3 regions of the Cupriavidus sp. CER-90 genome follow, and region 3 is predicted to be linked to each of the others. Evidence: predicted binding sites of a transcription regulator. Region 3 holds the regulator's gene; each other region holds the start of a gene.
What was found. The regulator FNR, encoded in region 3, switches genes on or off when oxygen is low (the NO sensors DNR and NnrR bind a similar motif). The targets are predictions, from matches to a motif close to TTGATNNNNATCAA.
Positions count from the first base shown of each region.

Region 1: the regulator FNR is predicted to act here: its motif matches at 2,423-2,436, upstream of AC24R4_RS16440 (oxygen-binding di-iron domain-containing protein).
Region 2: the regulator FNR is predicted to act here: its motif matches at 1,506-1,519, upstream of AC24R4_RS01640 (universal stress protein).

Region 1 covers NZ_JBYGYM010000002.1:1,274,074-1,278,652, forward strand. The annotation lists gene AC24R4_RS16430 (fumarylacetoacetate hydrolase family protein) at 1-678, opposite strand, end outside; gene gstA (glutathione transferase GstA) at 918-1,544, shown strand; gene AC24R4_RS16440 (oxygen-binding di-iron domain-containing protein) at 1,572-2,357, opposite strand; gene AC24R4_RS16445 (glutathione peroxidase) at 2,490-3,107, opposite strand; gene AC24R4_RS16450 (MDR family MFS transporter) at 3,250-4,579, opposite strand, start outside.
Region 2 covers NZ_JBYGYM010000001.1:367,581-372,159, reverse strand. The annotation lists gene AC24R4_RS01645 (bestrophin-like domain) at 181-942, shown strand; gene AC24R4_RS01640 (universal stress protein) at 988-1,443, opposite strand; gene AC24R4_RS01635 (L,D-transpeptidase family protein) at 1,647-3,290, shown strand; gene mepK (peptidoglycan L,D-endopeptidase MepK) at 3,316-3,882, shown strand; gene AC24R4_RS01625 (acid phosphatase) at 4,055-4,579, shown strand, end outside.
Region 3 covers NZ_JBYGYM010000002.1:2,829,583-2,834,161, reverse strand. The annotation lists gene AC24R4_RS23585 (sulfite exporter TauE/SafE family protein) at 147-914, opposite strand; gene fnr (fumarate/nitrate reduction transcriptional regulator Fnr) at 1,000-1,725, shown strand; gene AC24R4_RS23575 (hypothetical protein) at 1,809-2,054, opposite strand; gene AC24R4_RS23570 (FixH family protein) at 2,051-2,260, opposite strand; gene ccoG (cytochrome c oxidase accessory protein CcoG) at 2,308-3,798, opposite strand; gene ccoP (cytochrome-c oxidase, cbb3-type subunit III) at 3,860-4,579, opposite strand, start outside.

The DNA.
Region 1 (4,579 bases), 1.6 Mb from region 3:
GACGTAGCTGACCACCGTGGCCACGTCGAAGACCATCGTCGCGGTGCTGCCCTTCTGCATGCGCTCGCCGTTGACGTCGAGCCACATGCCCAGCTTCTGGGCGTCGGGCACCTCGTCGCGGGTGACCAGCCACGGGCCGACCGGGCAGAACGTGTCGCAGCCCTTGCCCTTGTCCCACGTGCCGCCGCGTTCGAGCTGGAATTCGCGCTCGGACACATCGTTCACCACGCAGTAGCCCGCCACGTGCTCCAGCGCCTGGGCCTTGGACACATTGCGCGCCGTGGTGCCGATGACCACGCCCAGTTCCACTTCCCAGTCCGACTTCTGCGACGCGAACGGCAGCATCACGGCGTCGTTCGGGCCGTTCAGCGAGGTATTCGCCTTCAGGAACACGATCGGCTCGGCCGGCAGCGGCATGCCTGCCTCGGCGGCATGATCGGCGTAGTTCAGGCCGATGGCGATGATCTTGCCGATGCCGGTCCAGGGCACGCCGTGGCGCTGGCTCTCCACCACGGGCAAGGTGGCCGGGTCGATCGCCGCCAGCCGGGCCAGCGCCGCCGGCGCCAGCTCGCCCGGGCCGATATTGCCGACGACACCGGACAGATCGCGCACGCGCCCATCACGGTCAACCAGGCCCGGACGCTCGGCGCCGGGGTTTCCTACACGGACTAGCTTCATCTTGTCTCCTATGGGGGTCAGGTCAGCCTCGCGAGCATATCGCAAGCCAGCGGCCCGCGCGCGGCCCCGCACGCCCGTCCCCGAGCGGCCTGCGTCGGCGTTCTTCTGACACATCATGCAGGCCATGCATCTTTGCATACCCGCTGTGCATCGCCACGCATTGTGGGGGCCCGGGCCGCTGCCTAGACTGCCATCACCGCACGCCGCACTCCGCGCCGTGCCGTCTCCCAAGGAATCCCATGAAGCTCTACTACTCGCCCGCCGCCTGCTCGATGGCCGTTCATATCGCCCTGCGCGAAGCCGGCCTGCCCGTCACGCTGGCCCGCGTCGACCTGATCCATCACACGCTGGCCGAGCCCGAAAACGGCACCAACGACTACTACGCCATCCACCCGCGCGGCTATGTGCCACTGCTGCAGCTCGATGACGGGTCGCGCCACAGCGAGGCGTCCGCCCTGCTCCAGTTCATCGCCGACCAGGTGCCGGCACGCAACCTGCTGCCCGCGCCCGGCAGCCAGGCCCGGCTGGAGGCCGTGGGCTGGCTGACGCTGATCTCCACCGAACTGCACAAGGTGTTCAGCCCGTGGCTGTGGCACAAGGAAACCGACGCCAGCACCGTCGAGGCCTGCAAGGCCAAGCTGCACAAGCGTTTTGGCGAACTGGACGAACACCTGGCGTCGCGCGATTACCTGCTGGGCAGCCAGTTCAGCGTGGCCGATGCGTACTGCTTCACGATCGTCAGCTGGGCCCGGCTGCTGCACCTGAAGCTCGATGCGTACCCGAAGCTGCAGGAATATCTGTCGCGCGTGGCCGCGCGCGCGGCCGTACAGGCGGCAATGCGGGCCGAAGGCCTGGTGCGCGACTGACGGCGCGCCCGCAGGTTCAGCGCAGGATCAGCGCAGGACCTGCGTGGGCAGCTGATAGTGACTGGCGTCGATCAGGTCCAGCCCGCACTGGAGCTGCTCGACCCAGTCGATGAACCGCGCCACCATCTGGCGCCCCCGGATCGACGGCCCGTGCTGCGGCACGATGCACTGGATATCAAGCGTGCGCGCCATGGCCGCCCATAGCCGGCAGGCCTTGTTGCCGCTCATGTAGCGGCGGTGGAACCCCAGCATGCGGGCCGCGTGGGCATCGAAATCGGTCACGTCGCCGCGCGCGTCTTCCGTCGAGGTCATCGACGCCCCGAGATCGCCCGAAAACAGGATTCTGCTGATCGGATCGAAAAACTGGAAATTGCCCTCGGAATGCAGGAAATGGGCCGGCACGGCCATGATCGACGACTTGCCCAGCGGCACCACCATGCCCGCATCGGGAATCGGGACAATGCGCCCGGCGGTCTTGCCGGTCTGGCAGAAATGCGGCAGGAAGCGCGCCCAGACCTCGGAGATCAGCACGCGGCTGTCGGACGCCGTCAGCCAGCGCCCCACCGACGCCACAATGTCGGGATCGGCGTGCGACGCCAGTACGTAATCGAGCTGCTTGGGCGGGAAATAGCGGCTGATCGTCATGTACAGCTCGCTATAGGTCATCTGCCCGCCCGGGTCGATCAGGGCCGCGTGCCCGTGATTGACCACCAGGAACTGGTTGCTCTGCACCGCATCGCCATGCGTATCGTCGACCAGGTCCGTAAACGCCAGGCAGACATGCCCGTTGCATTCGTAAAGCACCTTGCTCATGACTCCCTCAACCGCTTGTGTTTATTTTTAAGCGGCGAAAGTACTCAGTTGCGCAGTGTTTTCAATTGATGTGAATCAAAAATCATGGAAAGCGGGCCGAAAAAGCCGGACGGGCGCCGGCTGCGGGGCCATTCAGCGCGTGGACAGCAATTCTTCGATCTTGGCCACGAACTGCTTGTCGTCGGGCTTGACCATGCTGTTGTAGCTGCCCACGACCTGGCCCTTGCGGTCGATCAGGTATTTGTAGAAATTCCACTTCGGCGCGGTGCCGGTTTCCTTGGTCAGCAACACGTACATCGGGTTGGCTTCGCCGCCGCGCACGTGGGACTTGCCGAGCATCGGGAACTTGACGCCGTAGGTGTTGTAGCAGAAGTCCGAAATTTCCTTGGCCGAACCGGGCTCCTGCGAGAAGTCGTTCGACGGGAAGCCCAGTACCACCAGGCCGCGCTCGCGGTACTTGGCGTAAAGCGCCTCCAGGCCTTCGTATTGCGGCGTGAAGCCGCAATAGCTGGCCGTATTGACCACCAGCACGACCTTGCCGGCGTACTGGCACAGGTTCTGGGGCGATTCGTCCTGCAGCCGCGGGAAACGGAAATTCAGCGACGCCGGGCAGTTACCGGCCGGCTGTGCCGACACCGTGGCAGACTTGTCTGCCGCGCGGGCAGGGTGCGGCAGCATGGCGGCCGCGGCGGCCAGGCCCAACGCGCCCAGCAGGGCGGTGCGCTGGAAGTGTTGCCGCATCCGGTCCATGTGGACTGCAGTTGCCAGGGTGCGTTCGCGAGACATGGGTACGGGCTCCGGTTTCCTGTAGTGCAGCAAAGTCTACGCCCTCGGGCGATTCGCGTCATGACGCGGGGCGGCAGCGGCAGGCGCCCCCGGCCCCGGACGACCTTCAATCCATATGAATCTTGGCCGCGTGTTCGGTCACGCTGCTGCGCAGTTCCAGGTCCGGCATGCGTCGCACGATGACCAGCGCGATGATGGCCGCGACCGCGCCCGCCGCGAAGATCATGTGAAAGCCCGCTTCCACGCCGCCCGCCAGCACCTGATGCACGGCCGGCGACAGATGGGCCATCGCCTCGCTGCCATGGCGCAGCGAGCCCAGGTCCAGCGCCTGGTTCACGCCCGAGCGCGCCAGCGCGTCGCGGAATTCCATCGCCAGCAGCGTGCCGGCCAGTGCGCCGCCCAGGGCACTGCCCAGCGAGCGGATCACCAGCAGCGCGCCGGTGCCGGCGCCCATGTCGCGGCGCTCCAGCGCGTTCTGCACCGAAATCAGCGTGCCCACCATCGACATGCCCAGGCCGATGCCGGCAATCGTCATCGCCGCCAGTACCAGCGTCGTGGGCACGGCGGCCGTGACCGTGGCCAGCGACACCAGCCCCACGGCGGCGGCCACGTAGCCGCCGGTCAGGATCTCGCGCATGCGTCCCAGGCGAGGCGCCAGCCACGCCACCACGAAGTTGCCGGCCACCGTGGACAGCAGGAACGGCACCACCAGCAGGCCCGACGTCGAGGCATCGGCATCACGCACCAGCTGGAAGTGCAGCGGCAGCGCGAAGATGCACAGGAAGATGTTGAGCGCAGCCAGCGACGAGGCGCCCACGCCCATCACATAGGCGCGGTTGGCGAACAGGCGCGGCGGCAGCATCGGATCGGCGGCGCGCCGTTCCTGCCAGGCCAGCAGCGCCACGGCCACCAGCGTCAGCAGAAGCAGGCCGCCCATTTCCAGCGAGATCCAGTCGAAGGCTTCGCCCGCCCAGCTCATCGCCAGCAGAAAGGCGACGATGGCGACCGCCAGCAGGCTGGCGCCCAGCCAGTCCACCTGCGGCCGGCCGCCCCGGGCACGCAGGTGCGCCAGACCGCGATAGCACATGGCCATCGCCAGCAGGCCCAGCGGCACGTTGATCCAGAACAGCCAGCGCCACGACATGTGGTCGGACACCCAGCCGCCCACCAGCGGCCCCGCAATCGAGGAGACCGCCCACACCGTCGCCAGGTAGCCCTGGTAGCGGCCGCGCTGGCGCGGCGCCACCACATCGGCGATGGCCGCCTGGGCCAGCGACATCAGCCCGCCGCCGCCCACGCCCTGCAGCGCGCGGAACAGGATCAGCTGCGTCAGCGACTGCGCCAGCGCGCAGGCCACCGATGCGGCGATAAATAGCGAAATCGCCAGCATCAGCAGGCGCCGGCGGCCGAAACTGTCCGACAGCTTGCCGTAGAGC
Region 2 (4,579 bases), on a different contig from region 3:
ATGGATATATTGCGATAAGAAAAGTTATCGCAATGAAATCGATAAGGAGCGGAAACCGGGTGCCGGCGCAAAGGGGATGGCGGACCCGAAGAATCCGTTCAAGATGGGCAAAAGAAGCTTTCACTTGATCCACCGGCCCGGCTTGGGCAGCATGGGCCTACCACTGATCTGAGATCTGCCATGCGACCGCTCATCAGCCATCCGGGCCTGCTGTTTGTCGTGCTGCTGGTATTGATGGGCATTGCCACGGCCATCGGCGCGCTGGTGCTGCGCCGCATGCGTCCGCTGGGCAGCGACGGCCGCGACGACTTCAACATCATCCAGGGGGCCACGCTGACGCTGCTGGCCCTGCTGATCGGGTTCACGCTGTCGATGGCCGTGGGCCGGTACGACCAGCGCAAGAATCTGGAGGAAGAGGAAGCCAACGCGATCGGCACCGAGTATCTGCGCGTGGAATTGCTGGAACGGGACACCGACGCGCTCAAGTCGTTGCTGGTGCGCTATCTGGATCAGCGTATCCACTACTACCTGACCCGCGATGCGGCGCAAGTCGACGACATCGAGGCCGCGACGGCGCAGATCGAAGACGAGATGTGGAAGGGGGTGCGCGACGGCGCCCGTACGGCGCCGAATCCGATCACGGCGCTGGTGGTGGCCGGCATGAACGACGTGATCAATTCGCAGGGCTATACGGAAGCGGCCTGGCGCAATCACATACCGCTGGCGGCCTGGGGGCTGATGATCATCATCGCCTTCTGCAGCAGCCTGATGCAGGGCTACGGCGCGCGCACCGAGAGCACCAAGATCGTCCTGCTGCTGGTGGTGCCGCTGACCGTGTCGTTGTCGCTGGCACTGATCGCCGACATTGACAGCCCCCGGGGCGGGCTGATCCGGGTCATGCCGCAGAACCTGCTCAGCGTGCAGGCATCGTTGAAACGCTAGCCCGGATCGTCCTCAATCGGCGAGCCGGGCCGGCGGGTGGACACATCAATGCACGGTCTCGCCGCGAATCAGCAGGACTGGCTTGCTGGACTTCGAAATCACGCCTTCCGACACGCTCCCCATGATCACGCGCCGCATGCCGCGCCGGCCGTGGGTGCCCATGATGATCAGATCGGCCGGCCAATGATCGGCGCATTTGACGATGGTTCCGGAGATATTGCCGGGCGACACTGGCTTTTCGGCCAGTTCGGTGAGGCAGCGGACATTGGCATTCTCGAAGCGCCGTGCGGCGGTCGCCAGGGCCTTCTGGCCCACCTCGATCATGCCGCCCACGATCTGGCTGGGGTCAATATGGGCGTATTCGAAGAACAGTTCGCTGTCGTCAACCACGAACAGCACCTTGACTTCGGCCGACAGCTGCTTGGCCAGCCCCACTGCCTGCGAAATGGCTAGTTCCGACGATGGGCCGCCGTCCACTGCCACGAGAATTCGTTCGTACATCGATCCACCTCCGCATTGACGTTGTCGCTGTAGACAGCATAGTTCGCGGCATGGCTTGTTAATTGACCTGCATCAAACGCTGGTCAATAGCAGAAACTTTGTTTTCAGATGTACCAAGGGAGGGATACGTCACGATGTTCGGATACGATACGCAAAGGACAAACGCTATCGACCTTCATACGATGACTGTTGCCCCTGCAGCCATGCCAGCCTCGACGGCGACCGCCACGGCCGTTCGTTTGCGGCGTCTTTCACACATTGCCGCGCGGTTTTCCGCGCCTGTCCCCGCCCGCATTGCATGCCTTGCCAGTGCTGGCGCGGCCTGGCTGCTGTGCAGTGCTTCGCCGGCGTGGGCCCAGCCGCCGCAGGGTCTGCTCTGGTTTGCCGATGGGCGCCCCTCTCAGGCCGCACAAGCCGCGGTCAAGGCGTTGAATGGCGCCAGCACCGATGGGCTGGACCCGCGCGACTACGACGCCGATGGCCTGCAGCGCGCGTTGGCGCAGCTGGTCGATGCCCCGACGCCAGCGTCGGACGCGGCGCAACGCTTTGACGGTGCCCTCACGGATGCCATGAAGCGATATCTGGCCGATCTGCATCGGGGTCGCGTCGATCCGCGCAAGGTCCATGCGAATTTCTCGGTCGGCAATCTGCCCCCGTTCGATCCGGAAAGCTACTTGCGCAACGCCATGGCGGCCAACCGGCTCGCTGACGCGATGCGCGAGGCGGCCCCGTCGTTCCCGCTGTACGGCACGCTGCGCGACGCGCTGGCGAAGTATCGCAAGCTCGCCGCCGAGCCGTTCTGGAAGACTCCCCTGCCCGCGGTGGCCGGCGGCAAGCTGACGCCCGGACAGTCCTACGCCGGCCTGCCGCAACTGGCACAACGGCTGCAAGCGCTGGGCGACCTGTCACCCGGCACGCCGGTGCCACAGCGTTACGAAGGCACGCTGGTCGATGCCGTCAAGGCGTTCCAGACGCGCCACGCGCTCGATGCCGATGGCGTGATCGGCGCGGGCACGCTGGCCCAGCTCAACGTCACGCCCGCCGCGCGCGTCGACCAGATCGTGCTGACGATGGAGCGCCTGCGCTGGACGCCGCTGGCAGAAGGCCCGCGCATGATCGTGGTCAACGTGCCCGAATTCGTGCTGCGCGCCTACGACTACGACGAAGGCAAGCTGGACATCAGGCTGGAGATGAAGGTCATCGTGGGCAAGGCGCTCGATACCCGCACGCCGCTGTTCAAGGAGGACATGCGCTATATCGAGTTCAGCCCTTACTGGAACGTGCCGTCGTCGATCGCGCGCAAGGAAGTCATCCCGAAATCCCAGCGCGATCCCGGCTATTTCACGCGGCAGGGCTTCGAGTTCGTCTACGGCACCCAGGCGAATGCCACGTTCAGCCAGGCCAATGTCGATGCGGTGCTGAACGGGCAGGCGCGCATCCGCCAACGGCCCGGCCCGCTCAATGCGCTGGGGGACATCAAGTTCATCTTCCCGAACAACCAGGCCATCTATCTGCACCACACGCCCACGCCGGAACTGTTCAAGCGTGGCCGGCGCGATTTCAGTCACGGCTGCATCCGCGTGGAAGATCCTGTCGCGCTGGCGCAATTCACGCTTCAGGGCATGCCCGAGTGGACCCCGGCGCGTATCCGTGAGGCCATGACGGCGGGCAAGTCGAAGACCATTGCGCTACAGCAACCGGTGCCCGTGGTGCTGGCCTATGGCACTGCCATTGCGCGCGCCGACGGACGGGTATACTTCGTGCCTGACATTTACGGACAGGACAAACTGCTGGACCAGGCGCTGCGGCAGCGCACGGGTGCCAAGCCTGCCGTACGGCCTTCATGAATGCCGCGCCGTTGTAAAAGTTTCCATGTCCGAATCCAGTTCCAGCCATCGTCGCCGTTTTTTTCATCGTGCAGGTGCCATCGCGCTAGGCGCGGGCCTGTCGACGCTGGCGCCTCGCGCCGCCCTGGCGGCGTTGGGCCCCGATGCCCGCTCGCTGTCCTTCGAACACACCCATACCGGCGAACACCTTTCGCTGGTCTATGCCATGGGCGATCAGGTTCTGCCGCAGGCGCAGACCTCGCTCAACCACTTTCTGCGCGATCACTACTCGGGCACGGTGGGTGAAATTGACCCGAAGCTGTTCGGTCTGCTGTTCGCGCTGCGGCGCGAATTGGGTAGCGACGCGCCGTTCCAGGTGATTTCGGGCTACCGCTGCCCCGTGACCAACGAGCGCCTGCGCAAGACACGCGGCGGTGGTGTCGCCCGGCGCAGCCTGCACATGGATGGCATGGCCATCGACATCCGCCTGCCCGGCGTGGCGCTGGCCGACCTGCGCGATGCGGCGCAGACGCTGCAGGCCGGTGGTGTCGGCTTCTACAAGTCCGAGAACTTCGTTCATGTGGACACGGGGCGCGTACGAAGCTGGGGCTAGCTGCGAAGCCGCGCGGGCCGGTCGCCCACACGGATATGTCACCACCATGTCCGTCAACCGAATCCTCCATCGAGAACGGGCGGCGATTGTTTCACATGTATGACATGAGACGTCCCTAGACTGCGTCCTCTTTCGACGGCCTGCCCGCCGTCTCTATCTAGAGGACCCTGTCATGTCTCTTTCCCAGCCCGGGATTCCATCGGCCATTGCGGTCGCCTGCCTTGCCTTCCTGCTCAGCGCCTGCGGCGGCGGCGACGACAACAACAGCCAAAGCGCCTCTACCGCCACGCCGCTGGCCGTGCCGGCGCCGCCGGCCGATCCCGGGTTTGTCGACAGCGCCCCCGTACAGGCGTCGGTGCTGCCGTTTGTCGACAATATCGCCACCAACCAGCGCGGTGACGCACGCTATGCGACCGTCGACACCAATGCCGGCGTCCGCGTGGTCAAGGGTTTCCTCGATGTCTGGGAACCGCTGACGCGGCTGGTTGACGCCGGGGCGCCGGCAGCGGCCAACGGCAGCTTCCCGGCCGTCGCGGCGTCCGCGTGGACCGGCCTGCCGAACGACGGCACGGCCGGTGGTTCGGTGACCAACGCCGCCGTGCACAAGGCGAACATCCAGTACGTCATCAACGCCACCACGCAGCGTACGGCCGCGCAGGCCGAGGCCGCCTACTTCGACGACCGCCGCGGCAAGAAC
Region 3 (4,579 bases):
CCGGAGCGGCCGAAAACCCTGGGCACGCTCCCCAGATCAGGAATGCGGCCCCAGCGGCGCCCCGAGCAATGGTGCGGCGCGATACCGTGGTTCCGTCGATTGTATGGCATTCCCGGCCCCGCCCGCAACCCGCCCTTGTGGCCGATTCAGAACACCACGCAAAAGCCGTGTTGGGCCAGCGTGTCCGGGAGCCAGATCGACCGGGCCACGCCGAGCACGCCGAAGCCGATCACCACCAGCCCCGACGCGACCCGCACCGCAGGTTTGCGCGAGAGTTGCCGCAGGTACCCCGACAGCCCCGAGATCACCAGCAGGTTGGGCAGCGTGCCCAGTCCGAACGCGCCCATCACGAGCGCGCCCGACACCGCGTTGCCTGCCAGCAGTGCCAGCGCCAATGCGCCATAGATCATTCCGCATGGCACCAGCCCCCAGGCCAGACCCATACCGTATCGGCGCAACAGCGGCCTTGCGCGACGCTCGCCGCGTAGCCGCACCGGCAGTCGGGCGGTCATGGCCCGCGCACGCTGCACCACGTGCACGGCGGCCAGCGAGGCCAGCCGCTCGATCCAGTCGGAACGCATCACGCGTCCACGCAACAGCCACACACCGGTGAGCACCAGCATCATGCTGCCCGCTGCATAAAGCCATCGCTGCATTGGCAGATACTCCTGCCGCCACGCCGTCGCACCGACAGCACCCATCACCGCACCCAGCAGCATGTATGTCGTGATGCGGCCCGCATGCATGATGCACAGCGCAGTCCACCACTGGCGAGCGGTACGGTGTATGACAATTGCCACATCGCGGTGCTGTTTCTGCTCCGCGGCAATAGCAATTCCTCCACACATGGCCGCGCAATGCATGCCACCGAGCAATGCCATCAGAAAAACGCTTAAAAGCACACCAAAAGGCAACTGTTCCTCGCTTCTGCGTCACATGACGCTGTAAAATGCCTGCATCGCGCCCTCGCTGCAAGCGCATTCATAACGAGCACTTCAATTGTTGACTTCCATTCCCGTCACCGAGATGTCGCCCCGTTGCTCAACGTGTGCCATGGGCCAGCTTTGCCTGCCCGTGGGCATGTCGCAACAAGACCTGGCGAAGATGGACACGCTCGTGCAGGAACGCGTGCGTGTTCACAAGGGCGAAACGCTTTACCGCATGGGCGAACCGCTCAATGCGGTCTACGCCATTCGCTTCGGCACACTGAAGACGCACGTCACGATGGAAGACGGGCGCACACAGATCACGGGCTTCCACCTGCCCGGTGAAGTCATCGGCCTCGATGGCCTCAGCGAGATGCAGCACGCGTCCGACGCCACCGCGCTGGAAGACGCCGAAGTCTGCGTCGTACGCTACGACGACCTGCAATCGCTGTCGAGCATCCTGCCCTCCCTGCAAGGCCAGTTCCTGCGTCTGATGAGCAAGGAAATCTCGCAGGACCAGGTCATGCTGATCACGCTCGGATCGATGCGCGCCGAAGAGCGTTTGGCGGCATTTCTCGTCAACATGTCCGAGCGTCTGTCGGCACGCGGTTATTCGTCCACCGAGTTCGTGCTGCGCATGAGCCGCGAGGAAATCGGCAGCTACCTGGGCCTGAAACTCGAGACCGTCAGCCGCCTGTTCTCGCGCTTTGCCGAAGCAGGCCTGATCCAGATTCGTCAGCGACATGTGAAGCTCGTCGATATGGCAGGCATCAAGCAGGTGTACAGCCGGTCCTGCTGAATGCCTGGGCCACACATCACGACAAAGGCCGCGCCGGAGCCATCCAGCGCGGCCTTTCTGTTTGCAGCGCCTGTTCTGCATTGCTATTCGAGTTCATCGGTGTCGCTGAGCTTCACCGGCATCGTGTACAGCGTGAGGCCGCTGGACAACGCGCAGAACAACCACGCGACCAGGAAGCCAACGGTGTAGATCGCCTGCCGGGAAGCTTCCACCGGTTGTCCGAAGAAGCTGAGGTCGCCGGGATCCACCACCGAGAACACCACCGCCGTGGCCGCACCGCCCATCAGAAACGCCGGCCATAGCACCCACATCAGCCAGCGCAGTCTCATGGGCGCCTCGCAGCGGGTTCAGCGCGGTCGGCACCGGCCTTCTCGACCACTAGGCCGTGGCGCGTGGCATCGGTCACCGGCACATCGGCATGGGTGTTTGCCAGCCAGATCGTGATACCGCAGGCGACCATCGCCAGCAGCGGACCACTCATCAGAATCCAGGGCCATGGCTCCCTGTACCAGGGCTTTGCGGGGTGTTGGGTCATTGCGCTCTCCTATTGGCATTCGTCCCGGCTCACCATCCGTGACAGCATCACAGATCGCGAGGCACGATGAAACTCGTGCTTTGCCGGATATCCACTTTCCGATCGGTTTCGGTCTCGGCGGTGACCGTCACCTCGATCTTGTGCGTACCCTGCTTCGCATCGTCGATCGGCACACGAATCCGGATCGGCAGCAGCCGGTTCGACGTGGGCGACAGCGATTCCGCGCCATGGTCGTACTCCACGACCATGCCCTGCAACGCGTCGCTCTGCGCCTGCACGTGAAACTTCATCGGCGCCTCGGTGGCATTGATCAGCTGCAGCCGGTACACGTTCTCGATCCAGCGCCCTTCCACTTCGCGCCCGAGCGCGCCACGATCGCGAATGATGTCGACCTTGAGCGGCGCCCGCATGGCCAGCGATGTGACGAAGCCCGCCGTCAAGGCGAGCCAGATCGCCGTGTAGACGATCGTGCGCGGACGCATCAGCCGCTTGCGGGCATCCGATGCCGACAGCTTCTTGCGCATCGCGTTTTCCGATGTGTACCGGATCAACCCGCGCGGATACTCCATCTTGTCCATGACCTGGTCGCAGGCGTCGATGCACGCGCCGCAGCCGATGCACTCGTACTGCAGGCCGTCGCGGATGTCGATCCCGGTCGGACACACCTGTACGCAGATGCTGCAGTTCACGCAGTCGCCCAGGCCAGCCGCGTGGTGGTCCGCCTTGCGCGACCGGCTGCCGCGCGGTTCGCCACGGCCCACGTCATAGGTGACGACGTAGGTGTCGCGGTCCACCATCACGCTCTGGAAGCGCGCGTACGGACACATGTACTTGCACACCTGCTCGCGCATGAAGCCGGCGTTGCCCCACGTGGCAAACGCATAGAACAGCATCCAGAACGCCTGCCACGGGCCCAGGGTCCAGTGCAGGACCTCGCCGCCCAGTTCGCGGATCGGTGCGAAATAGCCGATGAACGTAAAGCCCGTCCACAGCGCGATCAGGATCCACAGCGCGTGCTTGGTCGCCTTGAGGCGAATCTTGCGCAGGCTCCACGGATCGCCGTCCAGCCGGATGCGGGCGATGCGGTCGCCCTCCACCCGGCGCTCGATCCACATGAAGATCTCGGTATAGACCGTCTGTGGGCACGCGTACCCGCAGAACAACCGTCCGGCGATGGCCGTAAACAGGAACAGTGCCAGCGCCGAGATGACCAGCAGCACCGCCAGGTAGATCACGTCCTGCGGCCACAGCACCAGGCCGAAGATGTAGAACTTGCGGGCGCCGAGATCGAACAGGACGGCCTGCCGGTCGTTCCATTGCAGCCACGGCGTGCCGTAGTAGACCAGTTGCGTGAGGATGACCAGCCAGACCCGCCAGCTCGAAAAAGCGCCCGTGACCGAGCGCGGGTAGATCTTGCGCCGGACTTCGTACAGGGCCTCTTCGGTGGCGTCGGCCGCCGGCTTTGGCGGCGGTGCGGGCCGCCAGGCGGCCTCGCTTGATTCGCGTGTAGTGGGGGGAGATTCCAGGGGCGCGCTCATTGTTCAGCCCTCATGCCCCCGGTCCGGACGGCGTGGCCGCCGGACCCCGGGGGACGGTTTGTCATTGCCCTGTGGATGCGGCGTTCGCGTTGCTGTTCGACAGGCCCCAGACGTATGCCGTCAGCATGCGAATCCGTTCAGGCGTCAGGATTTCCTCATGGGCCGGCATATGGCCGTTGTGCCCCTTCAGGATGGCCTCGACGATCACGCCCTCCGAACTGCCATACAGCCACACGTTGTCGGACAGGTTGGGCGCGCCAAGCGCCTGGTTGCCCTTGCCGCTCGCGCCATGGCAGGCCGCGCAGGTGGACTTGAACGTGCTTTCGCCGCGCGACGCCCGGATCGGGTCATAGGTCAGCCCCGACAGCGACCGCACATACTGCGCCGTATCGCCGGCCAGCTTGGCATCGATCGTGCCGGCAAACGGCGGCATCACGCCGTTGCGGCCCTTCGCGATCGTCTGCTGGATCGTGTCGGGATCACCGCCATACAGCCAGTCGTTGTCGGTCAGGTTCGGGAAGCCGCGGCTGCCGCGCGCGTCCGAGCCATGGCACTGGGCGCAGTAGTTCAGAAACAGGCGCTGGCCGATTTCGCGCGCATCGGGGTCCGCCGCCACCTGCTTGACGTCCATCTTCAGGTACTTGGCATAGATCTCGTGCTGCATCTTTTCGGCCGCTTCCCGATGCGCGGCAAGTTCGCCCTGCGTCGAGAACTTCAGCACGCCGGCGTAGGTGCCCAGGCCCGGATAGAGCACCAGGTATGCCACGCTGAACACGCAGGC